2 regions of the Streptomyces sp. 184 genome follow, and region 1 is predicted to be linked to the other one. Evidence: riboswitches for the same ligand, from Rfam matches in the RefSeq annotation. Region 1 holds a riboswitch; the other holds the start of a gene.
What was found. Region 1 has a riboswitch for glycine ahead of gcvT (glycine cleavage system aminomethyltransferase GcvT). Riboswitches for the same ligand answer to the same signal wherever they lie in the genome.

Region 1 (14,630 bases):
CGCCGTCGAGATGCTGCGCCGCCCCAACCCCTGCGTGATCGCCACGCTGCGCGCGGACGGCGCGCCGGTGTCGACCGCCACCTGGTACCTGTGGGAGGACGGCCGCGTCCTCGTGAACATGGACGAGGGCCGCCGACGCCTGCGCCACCTGCGCGCCGACCCGCGCGTGACCCTCACCGTCCTGGCCGAGGAGGAGTGGTACTCGCACGTCAGCCTCATCGGCCGGGTCGCCGAACTGCTCCCCGACGAAGGTCTCACGGACATCGACCGCCTCGCCCGCCACTACACGGGCAACCCCTACCCCGAGCGCGGGCGCGCCCGGTTCAGCGCCTGGATCGAGGTCGACCGCTGGCACGGCTGGGGCACCTTCCGGGACACCGGCCAGGGCTCCGACTGACCCGCGGCCCGGCAGCGGGCCCCGGGCGTCGACGCATTGACGTGGTCATTACACGGAGTCATGATGGGAGCGCTCCCATTCATACGTGCCCACACCCGGCAGGAGATCTCCGGTGAGCCACCCCCCACTCCGCCGCACGCCCGCACTGGCGCTGTTCGTCCTGACCGCGCTCCTCGCGGCCCTGCTCTCGGCCGGCACGGGCCCCGAGGCCGCGGCCGACGAGACCGGCTCCCGCGCCCAGCCCGTCGTCTACGAAGCCGAGGACGGCCGACTGAACGGCACCGTCGTCGAGTCCTCCGCGCCCGGCCACTCCGGCACCGGCTACGTCGCCGGCTTCGACGCGGCCGAGGACTCCGTCACCGTGACCGTCCCCGACGGCCCGGCCGGGCTCCACGACCTCACGATCCACTACCGCGCCCCGTACGGCCAGAAGGTCGCGTCGTTGCAGCTCAACGGCGAGGGGGCGGGCGACGTCACCCTCGCCGCCACCGACACCTTCGCCACCGCGGCCGCCGGCAGGGTGATGCTGGGGGACGGTGCCGACACGATCACGATCGTGAACAACTGGGGCTGGTACGAGATCGACGCCATCAGCCTCAGCCCGAGCGAACCCCGCCCGCCGCACCAGGTCTCCGGCGTCCCCGTCGACCCGCAGGCCACCCCCGAGGCCCGGGCGCTGCTGAGCTACCTGACCGCGGGCTACGGCGAGCACATCCTCAGCGGCCAGCAGGACGCGGCCTCCATCCGCTGGGTGGAGGAGAACGTCGGCCGCGCCCCGGCCGTGGCCGGGCTCGACATGATGGACTACTCGCCCAGCCGCGTGGAACGCGGTACCACCTCCACCGAGGTCGAGAACGCCCTCGCCTGGGACGAACGCGGCGGCATCACCACCTTCGTCTGGCACTGGAACGCCCCCGCCGGCCTCATCGACGAACCCGGCAAGGAGTGGTGGCGCGGCTTCTACACCGACGCGACGACCTTCGACGTGGCGGCGGCGCTCGCCGACCCGCGGTCCGAGGAGTACGCGCTGCTGCTGCGTGACATCGACGCCATCGCGGCGGAGCTGAAGCGGTTGCAGGACGCGGGCGTCCCGGTGCTGTGGCGCCCGTTGCACGAGGCCGAGGGCGGCTGGTTCTGGTGGGGCGCCAAGGGCCCCGGGCCGGCCAAGGAGCTGTGGCGGCTGATGTACGAGCGCATGACCGGCCACCACGGGCTGCACAACCTCGTCTGGGTGTGGAACTCCGTCGACCCGGCCTGGTACCCCGGCGACGACGTCGTGGACGTCGTCAGCGCCGACACCTACCCCCCGATCGGCGACCACGGCCCCGCCGCCGGCACGTACGACAAGCTGGTCGACCTCGTCGGCGACAGGAAGCTCGTCGCCATGACGGAGACGGGCTCCATCCCCGACCCGGACCTGCTGCGGGCCTACGAGGCGGACTGGAGCTGGTTCACCACCTGGGGCGGCGAGTTCATCGACGACGGCGAGCACAACCCGCTGCCCTTCCTCAAGCGGGTCTACGAGCACGAGTACGTCATCACGCTCGACGAACTGGGCGACTGGCGCTCCCACCCACCGGCCCGGAAGGACTGAACCGGGCCCGGCGCACGGCGCACGCCCCGGCCCGACGGGCCGGGGCGTGCGGTGAAGGGACGGCGGCCAGACCGACGCACGGGCTGCGGCCAAGTCAATACAGCAGGCGCGACCAGATCAATATTGATCATGCGGCCAGATCAACACTCGTATGCCATGCTTGACCGCATGGTGAAGCTCCCGGAATCGCCTATCGGGCACATCCTCCCCCGCCGGGCGGCGACGGCGGTCGAGGAGGCGCTGGCGGACACCCGCGTCGTCCTGGTCAACGGTGCGCGGCAGTGCGGCAAGAGCACCCTGGTGGCCCAGATCGGCCACGCGCACGGGGCGGAGTGGCGCAGCCTGGACCGTGCGGCGACCCGCCAGGCGGCGGCCTTCGACCCCACCGAGTTCGTCGCAGGCTCGGTACCGCTGGTCATCGACGAGGTGCAGCGCGTTCCCGAACTGCTGCTCGCCATCAAGGAGGCGGTCGACGCCGACGGGCGGCCCGGGCGGTTCCTCCTCACCGGCTCCGCCCGCGTCCTGCACCTGCGCAGTGTGCCCGACGCCCTGCCGGGACGGATGGAGACCATCGAGCTGTGGCCGCTGTCGCAGGGGGAGATCGACGGCAGGCCGGACGGCTTCGTCGACGCGGTCTTCGCGGTCGGTCCCGAGCTGCGGCACACCTCGACCGAGACCCGTACCGGCTACATCGACAGGCTCACCCGCGGCGGCTTCCCCGAAGCGGTGGCCCGCCCGCCGCGCCGCCGGGCACGGTTCCTGGACTCGTACGTCGGGGACCTGATCAACCGCGACGTCATCCAGCTCTCCGAGATCGAGCGCGGACCGGAGATGCGGGCACTGACCCGGCTGACGGCCGCCCGATCCGGGCAACTCCTCGTCCCGGGCACGCTCGGCAACGAGCTGGGACTCCCGCAACCGACGATCAAGCGCTATCTGGGGCTGCTGGAGGAGGTCTTCCTCGTCAAGCGCATCCCCGCCTGGTCCCGCAACCTCAGCACCCGGGCCGTCGGCACGGCCAAGGCCGCCATGGTCGACTCCGGCATCGCGGCCAATCTGCTCGGGCTGGACGCCGCGGCTCTCGCGCAGCCCGCCGGTCCGCTCGGCGGGCTGCTGGAGGGCTTCGTGGCGATGGAGATCGCCCGCCAGCTCACCTGGGCGGCCCAGCCCGTCGAGATGTACCACTACCGCACCAAGGACAAGGTCGAGGTCGACATCGTCCTGGAGGACAGGCGCGGCCGGGTCGTCGCGATCGACGTCAAGGCGGCCTCCACCGTCAGGGCCGAGGACTTCCGGGGCCTGCGGCACCTCGCCGATCGCCTGGGGGACGACCTGCTGACCGGAATCGTGCTCTACACCGGGCAGCAGACGCTCCCCTTCGGCCCGCGCTTCCGCGCCGTCCCCCTCAGCGCCCTGTGGGAGACATCGGCAACGGGAAACTGACCGACGCGGAGGCGCGGGGCGGGGCGGTCGGCGGGCCCGCGCCATCGCAGCTCAAAGCGGTCATCCCGGGTGCGGCCACCATGGAGGTCAAAACAGGGAGACGGCCCGCGGCGGCCTCGCCGTCAACGTGGTCGAGTGCCGACGGCCACGCGGGAGAGGCCGAGGACCTTGACAATGCCCGCTCCCACCAAGGCGGGTTTCCCACTCCTCTCGTTCCGGGTGCGGTAGTAGATCCGCTCATGTGCGATGTCGAGAGACAGCGATCGGCTTGCGCTGACGGCTTCCAGGGCAGTGCGAGGAGGCTCGGGGCCGCGCCACGGAAGCGCGCATTCGACCGCGTGAAATCGGCGGAGGTGCTCATGGCCCACATGTTGTGGTTCCGCACCGCATATCTGATGGGCGGTGCCCTCCTCTGGGCATGCAGTTTCACGAGCAGAGTTCGTGAACGGACGGGAGTCTGATCACGGTGCGCTGCCGGCAGGTATGATGTTCGGATCGATTAGGGGAGCCGGACATGCTGCTTGACGAGATCAGGGACCTCGAAAATCAGGGATGGCGGTCTCTGTGCAACAGCACCGGCGCGGATTTTTACGGCCGAGTCATGACGAGCGATGGCCTCATGCTTCTGGCTCAGGGGCAGGTCCTCAACCGTGAGCAGGTTATCGACTCCTTGAACCAGGCGCCCGCGTGGGATGGGTACGATATCGCTGACGAGCGCCTGATCCCCTTGGGGGAAGGCCAAGTAGTTTTCGTGTACACCGGTCGCGCTCATCGAGAAGCCGACGGGCCTGATTTCGTTGCTGTCATGGCCAGCACGTACGTCCGCCGCGACGGCGTCTGGCGACTCGCTCTCTATCAACAGACTCCGGTGGAATGATCAGCTCGGGCTGCGGCGATAGCCCGGCCGCTCGACGATGCTCCACGAGCGCGCAGCCTGCGTGTGCCGACGCCGATCGGGGGCACTCGGTCCCCAGCAATCAGGCGATCGGTGAGGATCTATGTTGATACGCACACGTGTGGTTGCCCCCGTATTAGGCGGGGTGCTCACCGCGGTCACGCTCGTCGGCTGCGGGGACTCCGGCGAGAACGGATCGGACGAGGGCAAGGACGCCGACTCCCGCGCCAACGACCCGGCGCAGGTGGTCCAGGCGGCCAACCGCAAGACGACCGAGGCAGAGACGGCGAAGCTACAGGTGGCCTCCCAGGCGGAGGCGCAGGGCGAGAGCGTCACCGTAAAAGGTGACGGGGTCATCGACCTGGCCAGCGGGGCCAGCGACATGACGCTCGCGGCGCAGGGCCAGGAGATCGAGCAGCGGGTCCTGGACGGTGTCCTGTTCCAGAAGCCGCCGTCCGGGCAGCGCCCCCAGATGCTGCCGTCCGGCAAGACGTGGATGAAGATCGACCTGGCGGCCATCGCCGCCCAGCAGGGCGGTAACGGCCAGGTCGGCGACCCGGCCACCTCTTTCGGTTTCTCCGAAGTGGTCTCCGGCAAGGACGTCCGCAAGGTCGGCTCCGAGACCGTCGACGGGGCCGAGACCACGCACTACAAGACGAGAGTGGACCTCAAGGCGCTCGCGGAAGCCGGCGGTGACCCGCAGACCGAGAAGATGACCGAGCAGCTCGGGGACAGCCTGCCGATGGACCTGTGGCTCGACGACGAGGGCCGCATCCGCCAGCAGCAGTTCGAGCTGACCATCGAACCGGAGGCCGGCGACGGCACCGGCACGGAGGGCGTCACCTCGACCACCACGCTGAAGTTCTCCGACTTCGGCACCGATGTCGACGTGCGGGCCCCCGCGGCCAAGGACACCGCCGACGTCACCGACAAGATCACTGACCAGCAGACGATGCAGGGCGGCTGACCGGTCGGGAAGACACGGGCAAGGAGGGGGCGCGGCCGGCCGGCCGCGCCCCTTTCGCACGCCGAGTGGCCGTTCGGCGCGTGCGGATCGCCCGGCGCACGGCCGTCAGGCCGTGAAGAAGGCCGCCAGGCTGACCGCGAGCGGCTCCGGCGCTTCCTCCGCCATGTGGTGCCCGGAGTCGATGCCGTGGCCGCGGACGTCGTCGGCCCAGGGGCGCCAGATCGCCACCGGGTCGCCGTAGAGCTCCTCCAGATCGTCCCGCAGCGACCAGAGGATCAGTGCGGGACAGCGGACCCGCGCTCCGGCGGCTCTGTCGGCCTCCTCGTGGCGGGCGTCGACGGTGAGTCCGGCGCGATAGTCCTCCAGCATGGCGCGCACGACGTCCGGGTCCCGGGTCGCCGCGCGCCACTCGTCGTGGTTCTCCCGCCCCATGCTCCGGGGGTCACCGCGATACCAGCGGTCGGGGTCGGCGTTGATGACGCGCTCGGGGATCTCCGGCTGGGCGAAGAAGAACCAGTGCCACCACCGGGTGGCGAACGTCGCGCCGGCACGGTTCAGGTGCTCGGTGAGCGGGATGCCGTCCAGGAACGCGGCGCGCGTCACTGCGTCGGGGTGATCGAGGGCGAGCCGGAGGGCCACGTAGGACCCGCGGTCGTGCCCGGCGAGCTGGAAGCGGTCGTGTCCCAGCGCGCGCATCACCTGGACCATGTCCGCCGCGACCGCGCGCTTGCAGTGGGCGGCGTGGTCGGCGGTGGGCGCGGGACCCCGGGAGCGGCCGTAGCCGCGCAGGTCGGGGCAGACGACGGTGAAGCCACGTTCGACCAGGAGCGGGGCGACGCGATGCCAGGTGGCGGAGGTACGGGGATGACCGTGCAGGAGGAGGACCGGAGGGCCGTCGCCACCGTGGCGTACGAAGATCGTCGCGTCCTCGGTGTCGATGAACGTCTCTGTGAACCGCTCGAACATCACTCCAGCATCGTCCGGCGCGGGGTTGCTGGGAAGGAGTGGCCGCCGGTCGACGCCTTCCTCGTCCGGCAGCGCGGCGGGGTGGGCGCAGCATGGCCCGCCGGCCAGGTCAGCGGGCTCCTGGCCAGGGACACACGAGGGACTTCCCAGGGACTTCCCAGGGACAAAACGCGAGCCGGAAAGCCTCCGACAGCTCTGAATGATGCAAAGCCGCAGGTCGGAGCAGGAGTCGTCAGCACTCCACCACGTTGACCGCCAGCCCGCCGCGGGCCGTCTCCTTGTACTTGACCTTCATGTCCGCGCCCGTCTCCTTCATCGTCTTGATGGCCTTGTCGAGCGAGACGAAGTGCTGGCCGTCGCCGCGCAGCGCCATGCGGGCCGCGGTGATCGCCTTGACCGCCGCCATGCCGTTGCGCTCGATGCACGGGATCTGCACCAGGCCGCCGATCGGGTCGCAGGTCAGGCCCAGGTTGTGTTCGATGCCGATCTCCGCGGCGTTCTCCACCTGTTCCGGGGTGCCGCCCAGGATCTCGGCGAGGCCGCCGGCGGCCATCGAGCAGGCGGAGCCGACCTCGCCCTGGCAGCCGACCTCCGCGCCGGAGATGGAGGCGTTCTCCTTGAAGAGCATGCCGATGGCGCCCGCCGCGAGGAGGAAGCGGACCGCGGTGTCGTCGTCCGCGCCCGGGACGAAGTCCGTCGCGTAGTGCAGGACCGCGGGGATGATGCCCGCCGCGCCGTTGGTGGGGGCGGTGACGACGCGGCCGCCGGCGGCGTTCTCCTCGTTGACCGCCATGGCGTAGAGCGTGACCCACTCCATCGCGTGCGCCGCCGGGTCGCCCGCCGCGCGGAGCTGGCGGGCCTCGCCGGCGGCGCGGCGGCGGACCTTCAGGCCGCCGGGGAGGATGCCCTCGCGGGCGGTGCCGCGGGCGACGCACTCGCGCATGACCCGCCAGATCTCCAGCAGCCCGGCGCGGATCTCCGCCTCCGTGCGCCAGGCCCGCTCGTTCTCCAGCATCAGCGAGGAGAGCGACAGGCCCGTCTCGCGGGTGCGGCGCAGCATCTCGTCGGCGGTACGGAAGGGGTGCTTCAGCACGGTGTCGTCGAGCTTGATCCGGTCCTCGCCGACGGCCGCCTCGTCCACGACGAAGCCGCCGCCCACCGAGTAGTACGTCTTCGCCAGCAGCGTCCGGCCGTCCGCGTCGTACGCGGCCAGCGTCATGCCGTTCGCGTGGTACGGCAGCGAGCGGCGGCGGTGCAGGACGAGGTCGGCGGAGGGGTCGAAGGGGATCTCGTGGTCCGCCCCTATCTCGGCGCCCAGCAGGTGCAGCCGGCCGGTGGTGCGGATGCGCTCCACCTCGCCCTCGGCCCACTCGATGTCGACGGTGCGCGGCGAGTGGCCCTCCAGGCCGAGAAGCACGGCCTTGGGGGTGCCGTGGCCGTGGCCGGTGGCGCCGAGGGAGCCGAAGAGTTCGGCCCGTACGGCGGCGGTGTGGGCCAGCAGGCCCTCGTTCTTCAGCCGGCGCGCGAACAGCCGGGCCGCCCGCATCGGGCCGACCGTGTGCGAACTCGACGGGCCGATGCCGATCGAGAAGAGGTCGAAGACGGAGATGGCCACTCGGGACTCCCTTGTCCTTTCGTGGGGCGTGCGCGTGCGACGTACGTGGTGGCGCGCCTGCGCGTACGGCCCCTTGGCCCGCGGCCCGCCGCCGTGTGGGCGGCGGGCCGCCGGCCGTGCGGGCTACAGGCCGGGGTACAGCGGATGCTTCTCGGCCAGGGCCGTGATCCGGGCGGCGAGGTCGGCCGTCTGCGGATCGTCGGAACCCCAGCGGGTGAGGGGTGCCTTGAGGGCCTCGGCGATGACGTCGGCGACCTCCTCGAAGTCCGCGGCGGTGAAGCCGCGGGTGGCCAGCGCCGGGGATCCGATGCGCAGGCCGGAGGTGACCATGGGCGGGCGCGGGTCGTTCGGGACCGCGTTGCGGTTGACGGTGATGCCGATCTCGTGGAGCCGGTCCTCGGCCTGCTGGCCGTCCAGCTCGGAGTCGCGCAGGTCGACCAGGACCAGGTGGACGTCCGTACCGCCGGAGAGCACCGAGACGCCGGCCGCGCGCGCGTCGTCCTTGAGCAGCCGCTCCGCCAGGATCCGGGCGCCGTCCAGCGTGCGCCGCTGGCGCTCCTTGAACTCCTCCGACGCCGCGATCTTGAACGACACCGCCTTGGCCGCGATCACGTGCTCCAGCGGCCCGCCCTGCTGGCCGGGGAAGACCGCCGAGTTGATCTTCTTGGCGAGTGCCTGCCGCGACAGGATGACGCCGCCGCGCGGGCCGCCGAGCGTCTTGTGCGTCGTCGTGGTGACGATGTCCGCGTACGGCACGGGGTTGGGGTGCAGGCCCGCGGCCACCAGCCCGGCGAAGTGCGCCATGTCGACCATCAGCAGGGCGTCGACCTCGTCCGCGATCCGGCGGAAGCCCGCGAAGTCGAGCTGCCGCGGGTACGCCGACCAGCCGGCGATGATCAGCTTCGGCCGCCGCTCCCTGGCCAGCCGCTCGACCTCGTCCATGTCGACCAGGCCGGTCCCGGCGTCGACATGGTAGGCGGCGACGTCGTACAGCTTGCCGGAGAAGTTGATCTTCATGCCGTGGGTCAGGTGCCCGCCGTGGGCCAGGTCCAGGCCCAGGATCGTGTCGCCGGGCTTGAGCACCGCGAACATCGCCGCCGCGTTGGCCGACGCGCCGGAGTGCGGCTGCACGTTGGCGGCCTCGGCGCCGAAGAGCGCCTTGACGCGCTCGCGGGCCAGTTCCTCGGCGACGTCGACGTGCTCGCAGCCGCCGTAGTAGCGGCGGCCGGGGTAGCCCTCGGCGTACTTGTTGGTGAGGACCGAGCCCTGCGCCTCCAACACGGCGACCGGGGCGAAGTTCTCCGAGGCGATCATTTCGAGGGTGGACTGCTGGCGCTTGAGTTCGGCGTCCACGGCGGCGGCGACCTCGGGGTCGACCTCGTGGAGCGAGCCGTTCAGAAGGGACATGGGACCTTCCGTGGGAAAGGGCGGACGCGGGCGGTCGGGACGGGCGGAGCTGCGGCGGCGGAGCGTCAGCCCGCGGTGAACGCGGTGTACTCGTCGGCGGACATCAGGTCGCCGGACTCGGCCCCGACGCGCACCTTGAACAGCCAGCCGTCCTCATACGGCCCGGAGTTCACCAGCGCCGGGTCGTCCACGACGTCCTGGTTGGTCGCGGTGACCTCCCCGGTCACCGGCGCGTAGAGGTCGGAGACGGACTTCGTCGACTCCAGCTCGCCGCAGGGCTCGCCCGCGGTGACCGCGGCGCCGACGTCCGGCAACTGGACGAAGACGACGTCGCCCAGCGCGTTCGCGGCGTGGGCGGTGATACCGACGGTGGCGACGCCGTCGTCGCCGGTCGCGACCCACTCGTGTTCCTTGCTGTAACGCAGGTGCTCAGGGTTGCTCATGAGGCGATTCTCCAGGATCGGGACGTGGGTGACGTAAACGGGCGCGGGCGGAAACGGTCGGGGATGCCCCCGGAAGCGGTCAGAGGCGCTTGTAGAACGGCAGCGCGACGACCTCGTACGGCTCGTGGCTGCCGCGGATGTCGACGCCCACGCCGGTGGCCGCGGACGGCCCCGGCTCGGCGTGCGCGGCGTCCACGTACGCCATGGCGATCGGCTTGCCGAGGGTGGGGGAGGGGGCGCCGGAGGTGACCTCGCCGATCCGCCTGCCGCCGGCCACCACCGCGTACCCCGCGCGCGGCACCCGCCGGCCCTCGGCGACCAGGCCGACCAGCACCCGCGGCGGCTCGGCCGCGGCGCGCTCCGCGGCCTCCTCCAGCGCCCGGCGCCCGACGAAGTCGCCGGGCTTGTCGAGCTTGACGACCCGGCCGAGGCCGGCGTCGAAGGGGGTGAGCGCGGTGGTCAGCTCGTGCCCGTACAGCGGCATGCCGGCCTCCAGCCGCAGGGTGTCGCGGCAGGAGAGCCCGCAGGGCACCAGGCCGTCGTCCTGCCCGGCGGCGGTCAGCGCCTCCCACACGGCGACCGCGTCCGCGGGGCGTACGAACAGCTCGAAGCCGTCCTCGCCGGTGTAGCCGGTACGGGCGATGAGCGCGCCGGCGCCGGCGACGGTGCCGGGCAGGCCCGCGTAGTACTTCAGGCCGGCCAGGTCCGCGTCGGTGACCCGGCCGAGGATCGCGGGCGACCGCGGGCCCTGCACGGCGATCAGGGCGTACGCGTCCCGGTCGTCCCGTACCTCCGCGCCCGGGAAGCCCGCCGCCCGCTCGGTCAGGGCGTCCAGGACGACCTGCGCGTTGGCGGCGTTCGCGACGACCATGTACTCCTCGTCGGCGAGCCGGTAGACGATCAGGTCGTCCAGGATGCCGCCGTCCTCGCGGCAGATCATCGTGTACCGGGCGCGGCCCGGGCGCACGGCGGAGAGCCGGCCCACCAGCGCGTGGTCCAGCAGCTCGGCGGCCTGCGGGCCGGTGACGGCGATCTCGCCCATGTGGGAGAGGTCGAAGAGGCCGGCGCGGGCGCGCACCGCGAGGTGCTCCTCGCGCTCGCTGCCGTAGCGCAGCGGCATGTCCCAGCCGGCGAAGTCGGTCATGGTGGCGCCGAGCGCGCGGTGCGCGGCGTCGAGCGCGGTGCGGCGCGGTGCAGGGCTCTCAGTGGTCATCGTCAGGCTCCCGGACAGGGGGTGGTCGTGTCCTCCCCATCTGTCATCGGAACCTGAGAGGTTCGCCACGATCCCGCGGGAGCGTGGCTTGCACCTTGGGTGGGGCGGCGCCGGCGCAGGGCCGGGCACGCCCGCTTTTCAGATCTGCCTCGCCCGTGCGGTGACGGTGCCTGAGAGATTCAAGGGAGGACTTGCTCCTTCGGCGCCCGGTGCGCGAGGCACCGGGACTCTCCCGCGCGGGTTCGAACGGCCGGTATGGAGTTGGCGGGGCCCATCATGACATGCGGGCGCCGATCGCGGGACAGGGCGAACAACTGGGAGGCCACCTTCCGTTGCGTCCTTGTCCAGCCCCGCCGCTGTTGCGAGGCTTGTGGAGGGCAAGCGGCAGGTCGGTGCGGGGCGTGGGAGGCAGCGTGACGGTGGAGCAGGCGGCCTCCCGGGAACGGCTTCGATATCCCGAGGGGGACATCGTCGTGATCTCCGGCCTGCCGGGCAGCGGCAAGAGCACCCTCATGCGGCGTGCGCAGCCGCCGGCGGCGGTGCTGCTGATCGACTCGCAGTACGTACGCGAGCGCTGGGCGCGGAAGCTGGGCGCGCGGCTGCCGTACGCGATGTACCGGCCGCTGGTCCGCATCGACCACTACGCCCGGCTGCGGCTGGCGGTCCGCGCCGGCGGCAGCCTCGTCGTGCACGACTGCGGCACGCTGCCGTGGGTGCGGTGGTGGCTGACCAGGCAGGCCAGGCGGTTAGGGCGCGGGGTGCACGTGGTGGTGCTGGACGTGCCGGCCGAGGTGGCGCGGGAGCGGCAGGAGGGGCGCGGGCGCACGGTGTCGCGGTACGCCTTCGCCCGGCACCGCTGGGCGCACCGCAGGCTGCTGGACTCGGCGCGCGACGGGGGAATGGCGGACGGGTGCGACTCGGTGCTGGTGCTCGACGGGGCGGCGGCGGGGGCACTGCGCTCGATCAGCTTCGGCTGAGCCCGGCCCGGCGGTGCACGCCCGCGGGCGGCTCCGCGCCTGCCCGTGCCCCTGCCCGCGGGGTCCCTGCCCGCGCGCCCCTGCCGCGGATCCCCGGCGGCTACGCGCCGGAGTGCGCCGGCAGCCGCGGCGGCACCGCGGCGTTCGCCGGCGGCGTCCCGGGCACCTGCCCGGCCGGCACCAGCCCGCTGACCGCCGCCGCCGCGAGGACCCGTACGAGCGCCGCCACGGTCACCGAGGCCCGCTCCTCCACCGCCGCCCTGTCGCCCGCTCGCCCGGCCCGTACCAGGCCGTCCAGCTCCTTTTGCAGCGCGGCGGCGGCCTGCGCCAGCGCGGTCGTCTCCTGCGCCTTCATCGACTTGACCGTGGTCCTGGCCCGCGCCGCCGCGGCCACGGCGTCCAGGTGCGACCGCACGTCGGGCAGCGTGCGCGGGTCCAGCCGCCCGCCGTCGGCGACGGCCTGCTGGACCTGCTCGACGGTCCGCGCCGTGGTGGCGGTGAGCTGCCCGAGGTGCGCCAGCAGTCGCAGCGTCGAGGCGTCCACGTCGGCGGCGGCGGGGGCGGCGGCCGGGGCAGTGGCCGGGGCGGTGGCGCCGGCCGCGCGCCGGCCGTCGTGGTGCCCGCTCCCGGCCGCGCCCCCGCTCACGCCCCCGGCGGCGCCGGGCCCGGCGGCGCCGAGCACGAGGGCGCCGCCGGCGACGGCGGAGACGACGGTGGCCGCGAGGCCGGCCATTCGGTTCGTACGCATGGGATGCGGGCTCCCTTTTCCGAGGTCGGGCGGGTGAGAGGGCTCCACCGTGTGCAGGTGCGGGCTTCGCCCGCGAGCGCTCGCAGCCGTTAGGGTGCCGACGTTCGTCCCCCGACGGTTGGCTGGTCCCGATGAGCTTCGACTACCCGCACCCTCCCGCCACGGGCGGCTTCCCCGGCAACGAGCTGGAGGAGGTGCTCGCCGCCTCCCTCGGCAACCCGCAGGCCGGGCCGCGCCTGCTGGAGGTGCTGGGCCGCAGCAGCCTGTGGGTGCCGCTGCCCGAGGGCGGCGGCCCCGACAGCGGCCCGCTGGGCGTGCCGACCACCGACATCGCCGGCGCTCCGTACGTGCCGGTGTTCTCCTCGCAGGAGGAGTTCCTGCGGGTCACCGGCTCCCACATGTCGTTCACCGTGGCGCCGGCCCGCGAGTTCGCCCGCGGGCTGCCGCCGCAGGTCGGCATCGCGGTCAACCCTGGCGGCACGGTCGGCGTGCCGCTGCCGCCGGCGGCGGTGGCCGAGCTGTGCCGGGACCGCGGCTCTGCGCGGCTGCCGGGGGAGGCCCGGGGCGGCCGGGTGCGGCTGTTCACGCCGGACTGGCAGGACGACCCGGTGGACTTCCTCGCGGTCGCGCGGGAGGAGTTCGAGCGGATCGGGGTGGTGCGCAGCGCGCGCCGGGGGCTCGCGAGCGTGGAGGCCGGTCCCGTCCAGCTCTACATCGGGGTCGAGCTGCTGGACACGTACGACGAGAGCCGCCAGGCGACGGTGGAGGCGCTGGGCCGGGCGCTGGGCGCGCAGCCGGTGCCGTGGAAGGTGCAACTGGTCTTCCTCGACGCCGCGGTGGACCCGGTGATCACCTGGATGCGGGCCAAGGTCGAGCCGTTCTACATCCGGGTCGGCTGACGCGGTCAGGCTCTAAGCTGGTTTGATGACCTTTCCGGGCGTACACGCCTGCCCGGGAGCGGCGGCGGCCGAGACGAAGGGTTGGGGCCCAGGGTGAACGGGGGCGCGAGCGGGAGTGCGCCGGGAGCGGGCGTGGATCAGTTGGTCCGCCAGGTGGCTCCCGGCAGGTACGACGCGTACGAGGCGCTGCTCGCCGCGCTGGCCGCCGGGCGGGTGTGGATGCTGCTCTGGCAGGGCCGCCCGGAGTCCCCCGACGCGCAGTACGGGAGCATGCAGGTCGAGGGCCACGCCTACGCGCCCTGCTTCACCTCCGACCGCGAGCTGGCCGCCAGCGGCTGGGCCGGCGCCCACGAGTCCGTGGCCGGCGCGGAGATCGCCGCCGCGCTCTACCCCGACCGCTGGGGCCTGTGGCTCGACCCGCACGCCGCGGGCGGCGGCGTCGGCGTCCCCTGGCTCGACCTGCGCCGGATCGCCACCGGACTGGACCGGCTGCCCGCGGGGCCGCTGCGGATCTCGGAACCGGTCGCGGACGTCGCGCAGTTCTACGCCCTGCTGGGCCAGACCGCCCACCGCACGCCCGCCGTGCGCACGCTCTGCCGTGCCTGGGTGCAGCCGGCGCTCGGCGAGCCGTACCTGGCCATCGGCATCGACCTGTACGACACGGGCCGGCAGTCCGTCGCCGCGGCGCAGTCGATGATGCAGGAGTCCGTGGCGTCCGTGCCCCCGGGGCTGGCGGTCTCCACGGTGGCGCTGGCCGACGACCACGACCCGGTGGCGATGTGGATGCGGGCCAACTCCCGGCCGTTCTTCGACCGCGGCGCCTACGGCGGCGGCCCGGCCGCGCCGCCGGCCGGCTACGGCTATCCGCCGCCGCACTCGGCGGGCGGCGCCCCGCAGTCGGGCTGGCAGCCGGGACCCGCCCCGCAGTTCTGAGGGCTGCCCTCCTATATCCGGATCTGTCCCGCTATTACGGCGAGGAAGATCCGCTCAGGAGCAGTGGGGTGTCCGGATAACGGTATCCACTGCATCTCATCACGTTTGCGCATCCATTCCCCTCGGGGTCTGG
Region 2 (14,630 bases), 2.6 Mb from region 1:
AGGCCGGCGGGTGCATGTCGCCGAGTTCGGCGCGCTCGCCGAGCAGCGACCACTCCAGGTTCCAGGGCCGGGAGACGAGCGTGAGCGCGACGGCGCCGACGATCAGCCCGTACGCGATGACGCCCAGCGGGTGCGGCGCCCTGCCGTCCGCGGAGTCGGCGCCGTGCCCGGCAAGGACGAAGTACGCGCACTGGCAGCACGCCGCGCCGAAGGCGAGGAGCAGCCCGAGCGCGTCGAAGCCGAGCCCGGCCCAGACCTCGACCACGCACGCCAGCCCGGTGACAGCGAACAGCACGCCGACCGCCGCCTGCCGGGTGACCGGCCGCCGCTGGACGAACCGCACCCAGCCCAGCACCAGCGCCGGGCCGAAGAACTCGATGAGCAGCCCCACCCCGACCGGGATCCGGGCTATGGCCGCGAAGTAGAACGCCTGCACGCCGGCGACCGCGAGTATGCCGAACCCGGCGAGCAGCGCCGGACGCTCGCGCACCAGCGCGCGGTGCCGCCAGGCGAGCGGCAGGAGCACGAGTGCGGCGCCGGCGATACGCAGCCACACCACGTGCAGCGAGTCCATGCCCTGCTCGATGAGCGGCTTCGCCGCCACCCCGGAACCGCCGAACGCGAGCGCGGAGGCCAGCGCGAGCCCGAGTCCCGCGCGCCTGTCGAATGACTGCTGCATGCGGGCGATTATGTCAGCGCCGTACATGAGTGTCATTCTTCTTTGCTGCTGACAAGAGGCGTGCGGGCGTGAACCGCGCATCCTCGCCCCGCCCGGCGGGAAGACGCGGGGTGGAACCGATCGCTCCCCGCTCGGGTCCAAGGACCGACACCCCACGATCTGGTCACTACGAGAGCCAGGGGGAAGACATGACACGACAGCCCGGCCGCGCCCGCACCCGCACCGCCCTCGCCGCCCTCGCGGCGGCGGGGCTGCTGGCCGCGGGCTGCGGCGCCGGTTCCGACGGCGCACGCACGGAAAACGCGGGCAACTCCAAGCCCCGGCAGGCGGACGGCGCCGGCGAGGACGAGAGCGCACGGAACGGGGACGGCGCCCGGCAGGACGCGGGCAGCAAGGACGGCGGCAAACCGGCGAAGGCGGCCGGCCCCGCGGAGGACGACGCGGAGGACCCCGCGGCGGACGACGGCGCGGCGGCCGAACCGCTCAAGGCGGAGCCCAAGGCGGCCGGCGGCTCCGGGGCGGCACCCTGGTGCCGTACGGACGACCTGTCGGCCTCCGTACGCGCGCTCAACTCCGCGGCGGGCAACCGCTACGCGGCGCTCGTCCTCACCAACGACTCGGACGCGGCCTGCCGCACCCGCGGCTGGACCGGCCTGCAACTGGTCAAGGCAGACGGCACCGACGTCCCGACCCGGACGGTAAGGGACCGCAGCCGCACCCCGTCGATGCAGACGCTCGCACCCGGCTCGTCGGCGTGGAGCCGACTGCACTGGACGGTGGTGGCGGGCAACGCGGACGACGCGAGCGGCACCTGCCGGCCGAAGCCGGCGGAGCTGGAGGTCATCCCGCCCGACACGTACCACCACACGGACACCGCGTGGCAGCTCGGCGAGGTCTGCGACGCCGGGCGCATCGAGGCCCTGCCGCTGGCGAAGGGCGACGGCCCGGCGCGGTGACACGCGCGCGGCTGAGCCGCGGTGCCCGGCCGGCCGAACCGGGCACCGGGGCTCAGCGCTCCTCGGCGAGGATCAGGTAGAGCTTCTTCCGGGCCTCGTTGACCACGGCCAGCGCCTCCTGGCGCTGCTCGGGAGTGCCGGTGGTGTACACCTGCCGGAACGCCTCGGCGAGCGCGAAGCCCGACTGCCGGACCTCCTGGAGCGCCTCCCAGTCGGCGCCGCGCCCGGCGTCCTCCCAGGGCGCCTCGGGCCCCGACTCGGCCTCTTCGCGGCCGGCGTCGGTGAGCGAGAACAGCTTCTTGCCGCCCTCGGTGGCGCTGGCGATCAGCCCCTCGTCCTCCAGCAGTTGCAGCGTGGGGTACACCGAGCCGGGACTCGGCTTCCAGGCCCCGCCACTGCGCTCGGAGATCTCCTGGATCATCTCGTAGCCGTGCATGGCCCGGTCCTTCAGCAGGGCCAGGATCGACGCGCGCACGTCACCGCGCCGCGCCCGCCCCCGCGGCCCGCCGCGGCCCCGCCCGAAGGGGGGCCCGAACGGCGGGCCGAACCCGCCGAAGGCCGAACGACGCCCGTCGCGCGGGCCGTATCCGTGTCCATGGGATCGCATGGTCATCACCTCTTCTAGATCTCTTCTGCGATCGATTGCGACACGTCAACGATATATCGCCGACAGTCGAAAGGCAACCCCGGCCCTTCCGGACACGGCCACGCACGACGAAGCCCCCGGGGAGCCGGTGGCTCCCCGGGGGCGTGGCGCTGCCGTTACGGCTGCCCCGGCGTCAGCGGATGTTGACGTCGATGCAGGCGTAGAAGGCGTTGGACGTGTCGTACACGTTCCACACGGCGAGGACCTTCTGCCGGCCCGAGATGTTGCCGAAATTGACCGTGTGGCTGAACTGCGAGGGCGGCTGGGCGCCGCCGTCGTTGAACTCGGCGACCTTCTGGCCGCCGACGAAGTACTGCCACGTGCTCGTGCGGTGGTTGGCCGTGATCTGCCAGTTGAACGACTGCGTCCGGTTGATGGACGTGACCGCCCAGCCCTTGCCGTCGTCGTTGAGCTCGGCGAACCTGCTGTTCCCGCCGTGACAGCTCTTCAGACCCTTGGGGCCCTCGACACTCTGCGGCTCCCACTGGATCTGACCACACGAAACAGTGCCCGCCTTACATTGCTGCTGCCGGCTGGGCGGCGAGGTGATCCAGCCGTGTGCACTCGCCTGCGGAGCCGGGAGGGCGAGCACGACCAACGGCGCGACGGTCGCGGCGACGACCGCTACGCGCTTCTTGAGACTGCGCATCTTGTCTCTCCCTGCATGGGGGGCATTGGTCTAGACTTTATCTATTGTCAGACCACCGTCAAGAGCGCGGACCAGGGAGACTTCCGGGCCGGCGACGCGGACCCCTTCATTCCGTGGGCAGCCACCCCACCTTCCCCGCCAGCAGCGCGTACCCCACGAAGGCGACGATGTCGATGAAGGCGTGTGCCGCCACCAGCGGCCCGACCCGCCCCCACCGCCGGTACAGCAGGACGAACACCACGCCCATCACCGCGTTGCCGATGAAGCCGCCGATCCCCTGGTACAGGTGGTACGTCCCGCGCAGCAGCGAGCTGGCCGCCAGCCCCGCCGCCGGCGTCCAGCCGAGCTGGTCCAGCCGGCGCAGCAGATAGCCGACGACGATGACCTCCTCCACCACGGAGTTCTGCACCGCGGAGAGGATCAGCACCGGGATCTTCCACCACACGTCCGGCAGCGACTCCGGTACGACGGTCAGGTTGAACCCCGCCGCCCGCGCACCCAGGTAGAACGCCAATCCCGTGCCGCCGACCACCGCCGCCAGGGCCGCGCCCCAGCCCAGGTCGAAGGCCGGCCGCCGGTGGTCGAACCCCACCGCGCTCAGCCCGCCCGCACGCTCGCGCACCAGCAGGTACGCCACGAGCGCCACCGGCACCAGCGCGGTGGTGATCCCGAAGAGCTGCCACGCAAGATCGAGCCACGGACGGCCGGGCGCGGCAGAGGAGTTGAGGTTGGCCGACTGCTCCCTCAGCCCGCCCGGCCGGGTCACCGAACCGATGAAGCTGATCAGGGCCGAGACCGCGCTCGCGCCCAGGGACAGCGCCAGTACCAGCAGCGTTTCGCTGCTCAGCAGCCGACGGGACTGGTCCTGCACTCGCTCCTCCAATTGCTCAATCCCTCCCCACGGGACCCACCGTGTCGCTAGGGTCACGGAAAAAACACGTGACCAATATGCTGCTGTCCGGGGGGACGACCATGGGACGACACAGCTTGCCCGAGGTGTACGGAACGGACGACGCCGTGCTGCGGCGCAGCGTACGGGGCCGCGCGGTGGTCATCGCGGCCGCCCTCGTCCTGGCGATCGGCGCGGGAACGCTGGTCGCGGTGCAGACCGGGCTGCTCCCGGAGGACGAACCGTGCGAGGGCGCGGACCTCGAACTCAACGTCGTCGCCTCGCCCGACATCGCCCCCGCCGTCCGCAGGACCGCCGACCGCGCCCGCAAGGCGAAGCTGAAGTCCGACGGCCGCTGCCTGGACATCGAGGTGACCGCGCGGCCCGCCGCCGAGGTCGCCCAGTCACTGCGCAGCAAGGACACCCGGCCGGACTTCCAGGTCTGGATCCCCGACTCCTCCCTCTGGACGGGCATGGTCACCTCGGCCGGCGACGGCGCGAGCATCGACGAGGTGACCCGCCTGGCCACCTCGCCCATCGGCATGGCCACCCTCCCGGACGGCGCCCGGAAGCTCGGCTGGCCCGAGAAGACGTACGGCTGGGCCGAGCTGACGGACGCCGCGATGGGCGACGACGCCGGCCTGCGCCTCGGCACCGCCGACCCGGCCGTCAGCGCCACCGGCGCGCTCGCGCTGACGGCGATGCACCGGGCCGGCGGCAAGGACGCGGACACCCGTACCGCCGCCACCGCCAAGCTGCTCGCCGAGCGCGTCGAGCCCGGCGACGCCGCGGTGCTGGCCTCGCTGCCGGACTCCGGTCTGGACGACCCGCGGGACAACGACGCCCTGTTCCTCTCCGAGCAGGCCGCCTTCCGCCACAACGCCGACGCGGGCACCGGCCGGCGGCTCGACATGTTCTACCCCGAGGGCGGCGCGGTCGCGCTGGACTACCCGTACGCCATCGTCAACAACGACGCCATGGCGATGGACCGCGTCCGCGCCGCCAGCCGCTTCCAGCGGCTCCTCACCGACGGGAAGTCCGCCGACCTGCTGCGCCGGCAGGGCTTCCGCTCCCCCCAGGGCCGCCTGGACGCGGAGCTGGCGATGGCCGCCGGCGGCGCCGCGCCGCAGCCGTTCGGCGCGGCGCCCGCCGAGCCGCCGACGCCCGACGAGGTCGCCTCGGTCCTGGGCATGTGGACCGTCACGGTGCAGAGCGCCCGGCTGACGACGGTGGTCGACGTCTCCGGGTCGATGGGCGAGCCCGTGCCCGGCGAGCCGGGACAGACCCGGATGGACGTCACGAAGAACGCGCTGATCCAGGCGCTCGCCCAGTTCACCGGCGAGGACGAGATCGGTCTGTGGCGGTTCTCCACCCGGCTGGAGGGCGAGCAGGACTACGAGGAGGTCGCCGGCACCACGCGGCTGGCCCAGCGCACCGACGACGGCACCAGCCACCGCGAACGCCTCGCGAGCGCCTTCGGCGGCCTCCGGCCGGTCGAGGGCGGGGCGACGGGCCTGTACGACACGGCGCTCGCGGCGTACGAGCGGCAGGTCAAGGAGTACGCGCCCGGTCGCTTCAACGCCGTGGTGCTGCTCACCGACGGCGCCAACGAGGACCCCGGCAGCATCTCCGTCGAGACCCTCGCCGCGCGGCTGCGCGAGGCGGCCGACCCGGAGCGGCCGGTGGGCCTGATCGCCATCGGCGTCGGTCCGGACGCGGACGTCGAGGCGTGCGGGCGGATCGCGAAGGCGGTCGGCGGCGAGTCGTACCGGGTGACGGACCCGAAGGAGATCCACGCGGTGCTGTTGCGGGCGGTGACGGACGCCGGCGCCAAGGCGGCGCTGTCCTGAGCCGTACGGCGGGTACGGATACAGGAACGGATGCGGGCCCGGACACCGGCACGGCTGCCGGGCCCGCCCGCCGCGCCGTCAGTCCACCGGCCAGCGGTGCACAGGCTCCTCCGTGCGCGTCAGCTCCACGTACCGCCGCGTCATCTCCGCGAGCGCCGCTCCCCGGTCGAGACCGCGCCCCAGCGCCCGGTGGTACGCCGCCGACTGCCACGACGCGCCGTTGACCCGCCGCCGGCAGCGCTCCTCGATGACGCCGAGGTAGCGGTCCCGGTCGGCCGGGTCGACGCCCCAGGCGTCCAGCCCGGAGGCTGCCATGGGCAGCAGTTCGTCCCGTACGAGCTTGACCACCGGCACCCGCGCCACGCCGCCGAGCCGCCGCCGGCCGGGCCACACCAGCGTGGCGTCGATGCCGTCTCGGCAGGCGGCGGCGAAGTTGGCCGCCGCGCCGTCGAAGGGCAGCCGGCCCCAGACGGGCCGCTGCTCGTCGGCGAGGGTACGCACCAGCCCGTAGTAGAACGCCGCGTTGGCGACGACGTCGGTGACGGTCGGCCCGGCGGGCAGCACCCGGTTCTCCACCCGCAGGTGCGGCACGCCGCCGGCGATGTCGTACACGGGCCGGTTCCAGCGGTAGACGGTGCCGTTGTGCAGCACCAGCTCGGACAGCTCGGGCACCCCGCCCTCGTCCAGCACGCGCAGCGGCTCCTCCTCGGAGCACAGCGGCAGCAGCGCGGGGAAGTAGCGGATGTTCTCCTCGAACAGCTCCAGCGGCTCGGTGACCCAGCGCTCGCCGAACCACGCGCGCGGGCGCACACCCTGCGCGCGCAGCTCCGGCGGCCGGGTGTCGGTGGCCTGGAGGAACAGCTCGGGCCGCGACTCGCTCAGCAGCTCACGGCCGAAGACGAACGGGGCGTTGGCGCCGAGCGCGATCTGCACGGCCGCCGCCGCCTGCGAGGCGTTCCAGACGTCCGCGAACCGCCCGGGGGTGACCTGGAGATGCAGTTGGACGGAGGTGCAGGCGGCCTCGGGGGCGATGGAGCCGGTGCTGTACGTCAGCTCCTCCACCCCGTGCATGTCGAGGGTGATCTCCTCGCCGCGGGCGGCGAGGATCTGCTCGTTGAGCCGGTGGTAGCGGTCCACCTCGGAGAGGTTCGCGGAGACCAGGTCCGCGCCCGTCAGCGTGGGCAGGATGCCGATCATCACGATCCCGGCGTCCACCTCGCGCGCCTGCCGGTCGGCGTACCACAGCCCGGTGCGCAGTTCCTCCGCGAGCTGGTCGAGCACCCGGCCGGCGAGCCGGTGGGGCGCGATGTTGACTTCCAGGTTGAACTGGGCCAGCTCGGTCTGGAAATCGGGGCTCGCGATACGTTCCAGCACTTCGGTGTTCATCATGCGCGGCATGCCGTCCGCGCCCACGAGATTCAGCTCGATCTCCAGCCCCATCAGATTCTGCGGGCGATCGAATCTCTTCTCCTCCAGCAGTCGCTCCAACCCCGCGAGACACTCGCGGAGCCGTTGCCGATAGCGGTGACGGTCGGACAGGTCGAACCCGCCGGCCACGACCTTCTCGCCCATCGAGGCTCCTCCTCGGCTCGGCTGCCCGGGATGATGCCCAGGCGCGGGGATCCCTAACGCCCGGAACCGCCGTTCATCGGCTACGCTGGCCGCCCGCGCCGGACAGAATCGTTTCGATTGCACACCGTCGGGCGCGCGCCGGGCCGCTCGCCGATTGGTCGCAATCACCGACGAGATCCGGCCGACCGGCGCCCGGGCCGCTGCGACGCCCGCCAGGCGGGATTCGCCGATCTTCCCGAAATACCAGTAAATATTCGACCGAAAATCCCCTTGCGGAATTCACCCGTCCGGCAAGGCGGAAGGACCCCCACCGGTAGTCGTATAAAATTCGCGAACGAGGCAGAGAGTTGGCGCCCTTGCACGGATGCGGTCCCCTCTGACCCCGCTAGCAGACAGCGCCGTCCGCATCTTGCCCCTGCTCTGCTCCACGTCTGTCGAAGGTAGGCGACCCCTATGCCGCTCAGCGTCCTCACGCCCCCCTCCCCGGCTCTGCGCAGCGTGCACGCCGCGCTGAAGTCCCCGACGGCGGTGCGCGGGACCCGTACGCTCGCGCCGGCCTCGGCGGCCGGACCGGCGGGCGCCACGGACCCGCTGCCCGTCCACGTCCTGGACGGTGTCGGCGCCGCGGACGGCACGCCGCAGGCGGCGCTGACCGGCTGGCGGTTCCACCTCGCCGCCGAGGGCCGCGTGGTCGCCGCCGCGGAGGCGCGGATCACCCCGGACGGCTGGGCGTTCTCACACTTCTCCGAGGGCCCGTACGTCGCCTCCACCCAACGCGCCCTGCGCCAGGCCGAGTCGCTGTCCACCCTCCTCCAGCCGCGGCTGCTGTCCGTACCCGAGCTGTACATGGTGACGCTCTGGCTGCGTGCGGACACCGACGCCGCAGCCGAGTCGGGCGAGGTGGACCCGGCCGACCTGCTGGTGCCGCTGGCGCCCGCGCCGACCGGCATACGCGCCCACCGCGCGCACCTCGCCGGGGACCTGCTGCCCGCGCTGCGCGACCGGCTGGCGGCGGCGCGGCTGCTCGGCTCCTCCGCCTGATCACGGCGAGGTCACGGTCTGATCACCGCTGTGGACTAGTCCACTCCCGCCGGTGCACCCCCCGAAAGGATGGTCAGGCACCGAGCAACCGCCCGCGAGGGTGATGCGTCTTCAGCCCCGGAGACCACCTGCCGGTAAATCCCTGCGAATTGACGCGCGCGGGGGAACACTGGATGCGGAACGAGTCGACACGGGGGCGGCGATGACATCTTCAGACCGCAGGACCGAGACCACGAAACGGCGAGAGTACCCAGCCATGTGCCAGCACCAGCCACCTTGTCCCACCGCCCAGTCCACCGACCGGGAGGCGGCGCGCCCGGTGGCGAACCACCCGGGGCAGGGCTGGAGCCTGCTCTGCAACGGCGTCCTGCTGTTCGAGGACACGGGGGAGCTGCTGCCGGACGGCCGGATCATCGCGCCGCACCGGCCGCCGAACGCCGACGACGTGACCGCCGCGGCCTGAGCGGCACACCCGACCGAGCCGGCCGGCGCCCGCCGGCCGGTCTCCCGTATCCGCACACCCGCCCGGAACGCCACCGGCCCGGCGCGGGACGCCGGGCCGGGTGCGGTACGCACGCAGGAGCACGTCAGGCGTCGTACTCGTCCAACGGGGGGCAGGAGCACACCAGGTTGCGGTCGCCGTAGGCGCCGTCTATCCGGCGCACCGGCGGCCAGTACTTGTCCGCGGGCGTCACCCCGGCCGGGAAGACGGCCTCCTCGCGCCCGTACGGGTGCCGCCACTCTCCCGCGAGCTGCGCCGCGGTGTGCGGTGCGCCGACCAGCGGGTTGTCGTCCTTGTCCCACTCCCCCGTGCCGACCCGCTCGATCTCCCGCCGGATCGCGATCATCGCCTCGCAGAACCGGTCGAGTTCATGCAGGTTCTCGCTCTCGGTCGGCTCGATCATCAGCGTCCCGGCCACCGGGAACGACATCGTCGGGGCGTGGAAGCCGTAGTCGACGAGCCGCTTGGCCACGTCGTCGATGGACACTCCGGTCGCCTTGGTCAGCGGCCGTACGTCGACGATGCACTCGTGCGCGACGAGCCCGCCGGGCCCCGCGTACAGCACCGGGAAGTGCGGCTCCAGCCGCTTGGCCACGTAGTTGGCGCCGAGCACCGCGACCTGGCTGGCGCGGCGCAGGCCGTCCTCGCCCATGAGCTTCATGTACGCCCACGAGATCGGCAGGATGCCGGCCGAGCCCCACGGCGCCGCGGAGACCGGGCCGACGCCCGTCTCGGGGCCCGCGGCGGGCTGGAGGGGGTGGTTCGGCAGGTACGGGGCCAGGTGCTCGCGGACGGCGACCGGGCCGACGCCGGGGCCGCCGCCGCCGTGCGGGATGCAGAACGTCTTGTGCAGGTTCAGGTGCGAGACGTCGCCGCCGAACTTCCCCGGCCCGGCGAGGCCGACCAGCGCGTTGAGGTTGGCCCCGTCCACGTACACCTGGCCGCCCGCGGCGTGCACGGCGTCGCAGATCTCCGTGATGTGCTCCTCGAACACGCCGTGCGTGGAGGGGTAGGTGACCATGAGCACAGCCAGTTCCTCGCCATGGGCCGCGATCTTCGCGCGCAGGTCGTCCGCGTCCACCTCGCCGTTCTCGGCCGTCCTGACGACCACGACCTTCATGCCGGCCATTACCGCCGAGGCGGCGTTCGTGCCGTGCGCGGAGGACGGGATGAGGCAGACGGTGCGGCGCTCGTCGCCGTTGGCGCGGTGGTACGCCCGTACGGCCAGCAGGCCCGCCAGCTCGCCCTGCGAGCCGGCGTTGGGCTGGAGGGAGACCTTGTCGTAGCCGGTGACGGCGGCCAGGCCGTCCTCCAGCTCGTGGATCAGGGTCAGATAGCCCTCTGCCTGGTCGGCGGGCGCGAACGGGTGCAGGCCGGCGAACTCGGGCCAGGTGACGGCCTCCATCTCGGCGGTCGCGTTGAGCTTCATCGTGCAGGAGCCGAGCGGGATCATGCCGCGGTCCAGCGCGTAGTCCCGGTCGGCGAGCGTGCGCAGGTAGCGCAGCAGGGCGGTCTCGGAGCGGTGCCGGTGGAAGACGGGGTGGGTCAGGTACTCGTCGGTGCGCAGCAGGCCGGCGGGCAGCGCGTCGGCGGTCGTGGCGTCCAGCTCTCCGACGTCGTGCCGGGCGACGCCGAAGGCGTCCCAGACGACGGCCAGGTGGTCGCGGACGGTGGTCTCGTCGCAGGAGATGCCGACGTGGTCGGCGTCGGCCAGGCGCAGGTTGACGCCGGCGTTGCGGGCGCGGGCGGTGACCTCGGCGGCCCGGCCGGGGACGCGGACGGTGACGGTGTCGAAGAACTCGTCGTGCACCACGTCGGCGCCGCCGGCCCGCAGGCCGGCGGCGAGGATCGCGGCGTAGCGGTGGGTGCGGCGGGCGATGGCCGCCAGGCCCTCGGGGCCGTGGTAGACGGCGTACATCGAGGCCATCACCGCGAGCAGCACCTGCGCCGTACAGATGTTGCTGGTGGCCTTCTCGCGGCGGATGTGCTGCTCGCGGGTCTGGAGCGCAAGCCGGTACGCCTGGGCCCCGTCGGCGTCCTTGGAGACGCCCACGAGCCGCCCGGGCAGGCTGCGGGCGAACTTCTCGCGTACGGACATGTAGCCGGCGTGCGGCCCGCCGAAGCCCATCGGGACGCCGAAGCGCTGGCTGGAGCCGACCGCGATGTCGGCCCCGAGCGCGCCGGGCGAGGTCAGCAGGGTGAGCGCGAGGAGGTCCGCGGCGACGGTGACGACGGCGCCCAGCTCGTGCGCCCGCCCGATGACGGGTGCGAGGTCGCGTACGGCACCGGAGGCACCCGGGTACTGGAGCAGCACGCCGAAGACGCCGCGCTCCGCGACGTCCGCGGGAATGCCTTCCGCGAGGTCGGCGACGACGACCTCGACGCCGGTCGGCTCGGCGCGGGTGCGCAGCACCGCGACGGTCTGCGGCAGGGTGTCGGCGTCGACCAGGAAGACGCCGTCCTTGACCTTGCCGACGCGCCGGGACAGCGCCATCGCCTCGGCGGCGGCCGTGGCCTCGTCGAGCAGCGAGGCGCCGGCGGTGGGCAGCCCCGTCAGGTCGGCGACGACGGTCTGGAAGTTGAGCAGCGCCTCCAGCCGGCCCTGGGAGATCTCCGGCTGGTACGGCGTGTACGCGGTGTACCAGGCGGGGTTCTCCATGACGTTGCGCAGGATGACCGGCGGCGTGTGGGTGCCGTGGTAGCCGAGGCCGATCATCGAGGTCAGCACCTCGTTGCGCGCCGCCAGGGCGCGCAGCTCGGCCAGCACCTCGGCCTCGGAGCGGGCAGCGGGCAGCGTGAAGGCGCCGGTGCCCTTGATCGACCCGGGTACGGCGGCCTCGGTCAGCTCGTCCAGCGAGCCGTACCCGACCTGGGCGAGCATCTTGGCCCGGTCGCCCGCGTCCGGACCGATGTGGCGCTGCTCGAAAGGGGTGCCGCGCTCGAGAGCGGAAAGCGGGATGCGGTGGGCGTGCGTCTCAGACAAGGGGCCTCCTGGTCGCGCGGACCTTCGCGGATACCCCTGGGCCGGGCACCCGTACGGCCTCCCCCTCTGTCATCCGGACCTGAGAGCTTCACCGGTCCGCCCGAAGTGGGCACGGTCCGGCTTGCACCGTCGGTGAGGAGGGGCCGCGCGGCGACCCGCCCTGCTTTCCAGAGTGACCTCGTCCGTGCGGTACGTGGGCCTGAGAGATTCCGGGGAGGAGTTGCTCCTTCGGCGCCTGCGCCTGGCGGGCGGAGGACTCTCCCGCACGGGGTCTACAGCCACGGCCAGCGTACCAGCGCACGCCCCGGCGCAACCGGGCGCGGGCCGTTCGTCCGGTGCGCCCGGGCGGCGCCCGCCGAGTGGCCGGAGGGCGCGTTGTGCCGTTACGTGGAGGCAGCGGAGCTGTGTCGAGACGTGGGAGGCACCGTGCAGACCGACATCGACCCCCGAAGCCTGATCGGCGTACGTGCGTACGACGGCAACGGCGACAAGCTCGGGACCGTCGACGAGGTGTACCTCGACGACGCCACCGGCGCCCCGCAGTGGGCGGCGGTGCGCACGGGCCTGTTCCACCGCGACGCGTTCGTACCGCTGGGGCCGAGCGAGCTGGCCGACGAGGGGCTGCGGGTGCCGTTCGCCCGGGAGCTGATCAAGGAGGCGCCGGACTTCGGCGTCGGCCGGCACCTCTCCCCCGGGCAGGAACTCCAGCTCTACCAGCACTACGGGATGGCGCTGCCGCCGGACGTCGCCAAGTCCCGCCCGAACGAGGCGCCGCAGCCGCCGCGGGACCGGGACTTCGGCGAGGTCGCCGGCTCGGACGACTGATCAGCCGCCGGACACCAGCGGCAGCGGGTCGGCCGGCTCCAGCGCCGGGTCGTCGGCGGCGAACGTACGCACCCGCCCGGGCGCCGAGCCCGGCACCTCGAACCGCACCGTGACCCGGCCGACGCCGCTGCCCTGCACCCAGCCGGGGCCGTGCTCGGCGTGCCGCACGTCCAGGCCCGGCAGCCAGTGCGGCGCCGCCGGCTCCGGCTCCGCCGGGGCGGGCGGCGGGGACGGCGCGGGCGGCGGCAGCGCCACCGGTCCGTCGGCGTCGACCGGCCCGTGCCGCGCCTCCGGCGCCTGGCCGGCCTGCGCGAACAGGTCCTCCTGGGTGAAGTCCGCAAGGCCGGTCACCCCGACGCCCAGCAACCGCACGCCCGCGGCCGTCTCCACCCCGTCCAGCAGCCGCAGCGCCGCCTCGGTGACCACGGCCGGGTCGTCGGTGGGCCCGCGCAGGGTCTCGGAGCGGGTGAGGGTGGAGAAGTCGTACCGCCGGACCTTCAGGACCACCGTCCGGCCGGAGCGCCCCGCGCCGCGCAGCCGCGTCACGCACCGCCGCGCCAGCCGCTCGACCTCCGTGCGGATACGGATCCGGTCGGTGAGGTCGACGTCGAAGGTGTCCTCGACGGAGACGGACTTGGTGTCCCTGTCCGCGACCACCGGCCGCTCGTCCAGGCCCAGCGCCATCACGTGGATGCCGGTGCCGTGCGCCTTGCCCAGCAGCCGCACCATCTCGTCCTCGCCGGCCTCCGCGACCTCCCCGACGGTGGTGATCCCGGCCCTGCGCAGCGTGTCCGCAGTCGCCGGGCCCACGCCCGGCAGCGTACGCACGGTCATGGGCCCCAGCAGCGCCCGCTCGCCACCCGGAGGGACCACGACCAGCCCGTCCGGCTTGGCCAGCTCGGAGGCGACCTTGGCGAGCATCTTGGAGGCGGCCAGGCCGACGGACCCGGTGAGCCCGGTGGCGTCGCGGATGTCCGCGCGCAGCCGCCGCGCCACGGCCCGCAGCGCCTGCTCCTCGGCGGGGGTGCCGCCGGCTTCGAGGTCGACGAACGCCTCGTCCAGGCTCAGCGGCTCCACGAGCGGCGACAGCACCCCCAGCAGCGCCATGACCTGGCCGCTGACCTGCTGGTAGAGCCGGAAGCGCGGGATGAGGAACGCGGCGTTCGGGCAGAGCCGGCGGGCCATGCCCATGGCCATCGCGGAGTGCACCCCGAAGACCCGCGCCTCGTACGAGGCGGTGGCCACCACGCCGCGCGGGCCGAGGCCGCCGACGATCACTGCCTTGCCCTTCAGGCTGGGCTTGGCGGCCTGCTCGACTGCGGCGTAGAACGCGTCCATGTCCAGGTGCAGGACGGACGGCGCGCTTCTCACACCGTGATGGTCCCCCATGGGTACGACATCGGCCCGACAGGGCCCGTACGGCAGCCCTGGCGGCGGCGTACGGGCCGGGGCGGGGGCGGGCGTCAGCCGGCGCGGCTGCGGCGGCGGGCCAGCTCGTCGGCGGCGTTGTGCCCGACCAGCGTCTCGCCGGTGTCGATGCGCTCCCCGTGCAACTGCGCGAGCGCCGCCTGCACGTCGCCCCAGACCACGCCCACGGCGATGCCGAAGATGCCCTGGCCGCCCTGGAGCAGCTCGACGACCTCGTCGGGGGACGTGCACTCGTAGACGGTCGCGCCGTCGCTGATGAGCGTCATCCGCTGAAGGTCGGCGGCGGCGGTGGCGCGCAGGTGCCGTACGGCCGTCCTGATGCTCTGGAGCGAGACCCCCACGTCCAGCAGCCGCTTGACGATCTTGAGTACGACGACGTCGCGGGAGCCGTAGAGCCGCTGGGTGCCCGAGCCCTGCACGGGGCGGACGCTGGGCTCGACCAGGCCCGTACGGGCCCAGTAGTCGAGCTGGCGGTAGGTGATGCCGGCCGCGGCGCACGCGGCCGGCCCCCGGTAGCCGACTTCCCCGGGGTCCGGGGAGGCGGCCGACGGCTGCCTCGCAGGCTCCGCGCCGTGACCGTACAGCGGAACAGGTCCGCCCCCTCCGGCCG

Region 2: another riboswitch for glycine. It lies ahead of gcvP (aminomethyl-transferring glycine dehydrogenase); the one in region 1 lies ahead of gcvT (glycine cleavage system aminomethyltransferase GcvT).

What each region holds. Positions count from the first base shown of each region.
Region 1 covers NZ_CP123230.1:1,884,295-1,898,924, forward strand. The annotation lists gene QBL21_RS08205 (PPOX class F420-dependent oxidoreductase) at 1-397, shown strand, start outside; gene QBL21_RS08210 (glycosyl hydrolase) at 510-1,991, shown strand; gene QBL21_RS08215 (ATP-binding protein) at 2,160-3,434, shown strand; gene QBL21_RS08220 (nuclear transport factor 2 family protein) at 3,949-4,311, shown strand; gene QBL21_RS08225 (hypothetical protein) at 4,451-5,296, shown strand; gene QBL21_RS08230 (alpha/beta fold hydrolase) at 5,402-6,262, opposite strand; gene QBL21_RS08235 (L-serine ammonia-lyase) at 6,495-7,877, opposite strand; gene glyA (serine hydroxymethyltransferase) at 8,001-9,284, opposite strand; gene gcvH (glycine cleavage system protein GcvH) at 9,350-9,727, opposite strand; gene gcvT (glycine cleavage system aminomethyltransferase GcvT) at 9,807-10,940, opposite strand; glycine riboswitch at 11,089-11,185, opposite strand; gene QBL21_RS08255 (AAA family ATPase) at 11,354-11,917, shown strand; gene QBL21_RS08260 (hypothetical protein) at 12,018-12,665, opposite strand; gene QBL21_RS08265 (enhanced serine sensitivity protein SseB) at 12,797-13,564, shown strand; gene QBL21_RS08270 (enhanced serine sensitivity protein SseB C-terminal domain-containing protein) at 13,697-14,497, shown strand.
Region 2 covers NZ_CP123230.1:4,534,222-4,548,851, forward strand. The annotation lists gene QBL21_RS19030 (EamA family transporter) at 1-679, opposite strand, end outside; gene QBL21_RS19035 (DUF4232 domain-containing protein) at 868-1,635, shown strand; gene QBL21_RS19040 (PadR family transcriptional regulator) at 1,688-2,242, opposite strand; gene QBL21_RS19045 (lytic polysaccharide monooxygenase auxiliary activity family 9 protein) at 2,415-2,930, opposite strand; gene QBL21_RS19050 (CPBP family intramembrane glutamic endopeptidase) at 3,037-3,801, opposite strand; gene QBL21_RS19055 (substrate-binding and VWA domain-containing protein) at 3,903-5,669, shown strand; gene QBL21_RS19060 (glutamate--cysteine ligase) at 5,748-7,241, opposite strand; gene QBL21_RS19065 (hypothetical protein) at 7,695-8,282, shown strand; gene QBL21_RS19070 (DUF5999 family protein) at 8,539-8,745, shown strand; gene gcvP (aminomethyl-transferring glycine dehydrogenase) at 8,870-11,767, opposite strand; glycine riboswitch at 11,945-12,041, opposite strand; gene QBL21_RS19080 (PRC-barrel domain-containing protein) at 12,182-12,592, shown strand; gene QBL21_RS19085 (DNA polymerase IV) at 12,593-13,963, opposite strand; gene QBL21_RS19090 (MerR family transcriptional regulator) at 14,056-14,604, opposite strand.